Desulforapulum autotrophicum HRM2: one gene and its partner. The protein of the gene in region 1 interacts with the protein of each later gene in a pairwise test. Links are inferred from orthologs where the notes say so. Each region holds a gene or a part of one and is shown in the gene's direction. Other genes may lie near its edges.

The links. Proteins that work in one complex are often made in the same cells at the same time.
Region 2: the proteins of secG (region 1) and secA interact in binary tests that used the Escherichia coli proteins (3 or more experiments, as listed by UniProt). The link is inferred for Desulforapulum autotrophicum HRM2 from one-to-one orthologs.

What each region holds. Positions count from the first base shown.
Region 1 is NC_012108.1:3,177,578-3,180,397, forward strand. Bases 12-2,808 are described here. They hold secG (preprotein translocase subunit SecG), read left to right. Parts: upstream 12-1,158; coding sequence 1,159-1,458; downstream 1,459-2,808. Other genes in these bases: gap (type I glyceraldehyde-3-phosphate dehydrogenase), read left to right, coding at 12-152; tpiA (triose-phosphate isomerase), read left to right, coding at 397-1,152; HRM2_RS13840 (AAA family ATPase), read left to right, coding at 1,865-2,808. Also shown: more of gap, read left to right, coding at 1-11; more of HRM2_RS13840, read left to right, coding at 2,809-2,820. UniProt on the Escherichia coli protein: Subunit of the protein translocation channel SecYEG. Overexpression of some hybrid proteins has been thought to jam the protein secretion apparatus resulting in cell death; while this may be true it also results in FtsH-mediated degradation of SecY.
Region 2 is NC_012108.1:3,040,851-3,044,019, forward strand. Bases 1-3,146 are described here. They hold secA (preprotein translocase subunit SecA), read left to right. Parts: upstream 1-385; coding sequence 386-2,908; downstream 2,909-3,146. Other genes in these bases: HRM2_RS13190 (M23 family metallopeptidase), read left to right, coding at 1-99; clpS (ATP-dependent Clp protease adapter ClpS), read left to right, coding at 2,916-3,146. In the rest of the region: more of clpS, read left to right, coding at 3,147-3,169. UniProt on the Escherichia coli protein: Required for protein export, interacts with the SecYEG preprotein conducting channel.

The sequences.
Region 1 (2,820 bases):
ACTACAACGGCAGCCCTTTTTCTTCGATTGTCGATGCCATGAGTACGGATGTCATCCAGAATATGGTCAAAATTTACGCCTGGTATGACAATGAATCAGGCTACTCCCACCGACTCATTGACCTTGCAGCCCTGGTGGGAAAATCCCTATAGCCACCTCATCCTATCGGGCGCAACAGACCATGAAACTCAACATCCGTTACGCTTGTCAGGCTGAATCGAGTTTCTAATAAAAATAATGGCTGACCGAAAACCCGTGTTTGGGCGAAAAATTGCCCATATGCAAGGCGCAAAAAATTCTGAAACCGGAGCGTACTAGTGTACGTGAGGTTTCAGAATTTTGCAGCAACGCAGCAGATGGGTGATTTTTTGTTCAAACACTAATGAGGAGATCCTTATGAGTAGAAGAGCGTTAATCGCCGGCAACTGGAAAATGTTCAAGACCGGCACGGAAGCCGTTACCACGGCTACAAGACTTGTTGAACTTGCATCTGAAGTTGTTAATACTGACATCATGATCGCCCCCACCTTTTTAAGCCTTCCCCTTGTATCCCAGGCGGTGGCAGGATCAAATGTAAAGGTCGGGGCTCAGAATCTGTTTTATGAAAATGAGGGTGCCTACACAGGTGAAGTATCCGCCGCCATGGTAAAGGCAGCCGGTGCCGACTATGCCATCATCGGTCATTCAGAGCGCCGCCAATATTTTGGAGAAACCGATGAAACCGTTTGCAAAAAGATAGCCGCAACCCTCAAGGCCGGCCTTATCCCTGTTCTGTGCATTGGTGAGACCGGGGCACAAAGGGATGGGGAAAAAACCTTTTCCGTGCTTGACAAACAGGTGTCAAATGGGTTAAAAAGCTTTGATTCTGATGCACTCCAGCCCCTTGTTATCGCCTATGAGCCGGTTTGGGCCATCGGAACGGGAAAAACAGCAACTCCGGAGCAAGTGGCCCAGGTACACGAATATATCCGAAAGCTTGTTAACGATAAATTTGGCAACACGCTTGCAATGTCCATCCGTATACTATATGGTGGTTCAGTTAAGCCGGGGAATGTTTCGGAAATAATGAAAATTAACGATGTCGATGGCGCATTGGTTGGCGGAGCCAGCCTTGATGCAGATACGTTCATCAAAATAATAAGGTACAAATAACAAACCATGACAACCCTGATTATAATTGCACATGTAATTGCCTGCATCCTTTTAATTCTCATCGTTCTGCTCCAGACAGGAAAAGGTGCAGACATGGGCGCTTCATTTGGTGGTGCATCCAGCCAGGCTCTGTTCGGTGGCGCAGGACCGGCTACATTCCTGAGCAAAATAACAACCGGGGTTGCCGTGATTTTCATGCTCACCTCACTGACCCTTGCTTATATGTCAAGTCATAAACCTGAGACATCCATTATGCCTGACATAAAAATACCGATTGAGCAGCCTGCAACGACTGACAGCAAATAGCATACATCCTGCCGAAGTGGTGGAATAGGTAGACACGCACGCTTGAGGGGCGTGTGGGGCGACCCGTGGGAGTTCAAGTCTCCCCTTCGGCACCAGATATAAAAAGCCGCAATCATTGCACAATGTTTGCGGCTTTTCATCTTTTTAAAAGACTTGGCAAATGCACATGGTAAATGCACATGGAGAAAACACAACGAATAAACTGCCACAGATGCCGACATTACTTTGTAACCTGGGAGCCGGCCAAACCCCATGGATGCCGGGCAATGGGCTTCAAATCAAAGATGATTCCCTCGGCTGTCGTACGCCGTTCAACAGGCAAGCCCTGCATGCTCTTCGAAAAAAAACAGCCATCCCCGACCAAACAAACTTGATTTATCCTTCCCCATGTTTATCTTAGACCACTATGAACGAAAAAAATGAAAACATACCTGACCCCAAACGTATAGAAAAAGAGCTTGGCGAGTTTCTCAACAAGAAGTTCGGCGGTACTGTAAAAATCCTCTCCCCCTCCCTGGCCACAAACGAGGCACCCATTACAGGAAAGGGGACATCTTCAGGTAGAAAAAAACTTGTCAATTTCAACATCAAGCCCCAGGAACTGATTGCCTATCTGGACCAGTATATTGTGAAACAGAAAAGGGCAAAATCAGTTCTTGCAACCAAGATCTGCACCCACTTCAACCGGGTCAAACACCTCGAAACAACCAAACATTCAGACGTCAGGATAACGGGAAGCATCAAATCCAACATACTCATGCTCGGTCCCACGGGCGTTGGCAAAACCTATATTGTAAAACTTATTGCAAAACGCATTGGCGTTCCCTTTGTCAAGGCCGATGCCACTAAATTTTCTGAAACCGGTTATGTGGGCGGTGATGTGGATGATCTTGTCCGGGATCTTGTGAAGGAGGCGGACGATGATATTGAACTTGCCGAATGCGGCATCATCTATCTGGACGAAATTGATAAAATTGCCGCAAGCAGCAATCTCAGGGGTGCTGACATCTCCAGAACCGGGGTTCAGCGGGCACTTTTAAAGCCCATGGAAGAAACAGATGTGGACCTCAAGGTTCCCCATGACCCGGTGTCCATGATGCAGGAGCTTGAAAGCTTCCAGCGAACGGGCAAAAGAAGCGAGCGAAGGGTAAACACATCCAACATCCTCTTTATCATGAGCGGGGCCTTTTCCGATCTCAATGAAATTGTCTCAAGACGGGTAACCCACCACGCCATGGGATTTGGTTCATCCCTTGCCAAGGCAAAAACGAACAGTGACATTTTAAAGCAGGTCACGGCTGAAGATCTGGTCGAGTTCGGGTTTGAATCTGAATTTATTGGCAGACTTCCTGTGCGGTGCGT
Region 2 (3,169 bases), 140 kb from region 1 along the record:
CTCATGGGCAACACCGGCCGAAGCACAGGGTCCCACGTTCACTATGAGGTCAGAATAAACGGTACACCTGTGAATCCTGAAAAATACATCGTCAACTGAACCCCCAGGAATTGAAACCGCCTCCCCATGCCCCATACCCCCCATGATGTAGTTTTGCCTTCCTCCCAGGAAACGTGAAACATTTTCTACAAACAGCATCTTTCTTGCAAAAATAATTTTAATTTTCAAAAATAGTGCTTATATGTTTAGTAAAACAAAAACGAACTAACCAGCATGGCTGGAACATGATATCGGCTCCGGCCACAAAAAATAATGAAACGCCTCTGATTGCAATGCTTCGGTGGAAGTTTCATATAAACCCTATTATCGAAGGTAACGCAATCATATGGTACTCAATTTTCTTACACGAGTGTTTGGCTCAAGCAATGAAAGAGCAGTAAAAAGGCTACAACCCCTGGTTGACAAGATCAATGCCCTTGAGCCCCGGTTCCAGAAACTCACTGACAATGAACTGGCCGAGACCACGGCGAGCTTTAAACTCAGACTTGCCAATGGTGAAACCCTGGATGACCTTCTTTGCGAAGCCTTTGCCCTGGTAAGGGAAGCCTCCTGGCGGACCTTAAAAATGCGCCACTTTGATGCCCAGCTCATCGGAGGCATTGCCCTACACCAGGGCATTATTGCCGAGATGAAAACCGGTGAGGGAAAGACCCTTGCCGCCACCCTCCCCGCTTACCTGAATGCCCTTTCCGGGAAAGGGGTCCACATTGTTACGGTCAATGACTACCTTGCCAGGCGTGATGCCGAATGGATGAGCACCATCTACAACTTTTTGAATCTCTCCGTCGGCATAATTGTCCACGATCTGAACGATGAAGAAAGAAAAAAAGCCTACGCTTCAGACATCACCTATGGAACCAACAACGAGTTCGGTTTTGATTATCTTCGGGACAACATGAAATTTGACCGGGAATCCCTTGCCCAGAAAGAACTCAATTTCGCCATTGTGGATGAGGTGGACAGTATTCTAATTGATGAGGCAAGGACACCGCTGATCATTTCTGGACCTGCGGAAAAATCCACCACCCTCTACGCCCAGACAGACACCATCATTTCAGCCTTTAAAAAGGACATCCACTACAATGTGGATGAAAAGGCAAAATCATCCACCCTGACCGAAGAGGGGGTCGCCCTGGGTGAACAACTGCTTGGGGTTGAAAACCTCTACGATCCTTCAAACATTGAAATCCTCCATCACCTGAATCAAGCCATCAAAGCTCACACTCTGTTCAAGCGGGATGTGGACTATATTGTAAAAAACGACGAAGTGGTGATCGTTGACGAGTTCACCGGCCGGTTAATGACTGGAAGGCGCTACAGCGAAGGTCTTCACCAGGCCCTGGAGGCAAAGGAGGGGGTAAAGATCGCCAATGAGAATCAGACCCTTGCCTCGGTCACCTTTCAGAACTTTTTCAGGATGTACAAAAAACTTTCCGGCATGACCGGTACTGCCGAAACCGAGGCAGCAGAGTTCAAGAAAATATATGATCTTGACGTGCTGGTCATCCCCACCCACAAACCCATGGTGAGAAAAGATTTTCCTGATTTAATCTACAAGACCCAGAAGGAAAAATACCAGGCAGCCATCCAGGAAATCATCTCCCTGCATAAAAAGGGACAGCCCGTTCTTGTGGGCACCATCGCCATTGACGTTTCAGAAGACATCAGTGACAAACTGAAAAAACGGGGCATTCCCCACACGGTTCTCAATGCCAAGCACCACAAGGCAGAGGCTGAAATCGTTGCTAATGCAGGTCAGCGGGGGGCTGTTACCATTTCCACCAACATGGCAGGCCGGGGAACTGATATTGTTCTGGGGGAAGGAGTAAAAGAACTTGGGGGGCTACACATTCTTGGTACCAGTCGCCATGAATCAAGGCGAATTGACAACCAGTTGCGGGGCCGTTCAGGTCGCCAGGGAGATCCTGGATCCTCACGCTTTTACCTTTCCCTTGAGGATGATCTTCTCAGAATTTTTGGCGGAGATAGAATCACCGCTATTATGAACAAACTGGGCATTGATGAGGGAGAACCCATTGAGCACGGCCTCATCAGTCGTGCCATTGAAAATGCCCAGTCCAAGGTCGAGGGGCACAACTTTGAGATCAGAAAACAGCTGATTGAGTATGATGATGTCATGAACCAGCAGAGAGAGGTGATCTACCGCCAGAGGCGCCAGATTCTCACGGACTCCGATCTTTCAACCCTGTTTAAGGATATGATTCAAGACCAGGCATGGCAGATCCACGCCATGTACAAAAACGACAAGCAGCACCCAATGGAATGGGACCTTGAGGGGTTGAAGGACACCGTTAAAAAACAGTTTAACCTTGAAATCGATCTTTCCCCGGCGGTGTGCGAGGATATCGACGCTGACGCTCTGGGAGAACTCATTGAAACAACCGCAATAGACGCGTATAAAGCCAAGGAGTCCCTTCTGGGCCCCATTGACACCCAACGCCTTGAACGGTACATTATGCTCCAGACCGTTGACAGCCTCTGGAAAGACCATCTTCTCAACATGGATCATCTCAAAGAGGGAATCGGCCTCAGGGGTTATGCCCAGCAGAACCCGCTGATTCTCTACAAAAAAGAGGGATATGAGATGTTTGAGGGCCTTGTGGAACGGATAAAAGAGGAAACCCTTGGCATCTTTTTCAGAATCCAGATCGCCGAAAGTGAACCCCTTGAACCCATTCAGAAACCGAGGCAGGAAAACCTGGTTTTTTCCCATTCTGATGATTCAAACGTTAAAAAACCCGTTAAACGTGCCCAGGAAAAAGTGGGGCGAAACGACCTCTGCCCCTGCGGCAGCGGTAAAAAATACAAAAAATGCTGTGGGGCTTAAGGAAATCATGAGCCTTAACGAACCTTCAATAAAACAGAGAACTTCGTCAAAAGTTGAAAAAAAAGAAGGGTACCCTCCCATGTACAGGGTTGTTCTTCACAATGACGATTACACCACCATGGAGTTTGTCGTTCAGATTCTCATAACGGTTTTTGGAAAATCCCTTGAAAAAGCGTCCATAATAATGCTTAATATACATAAACAGGGAAAGGGTATTTGCGGGTCTTACACAAGGGAAGTTGCAGAGACCAAGGTAAATAC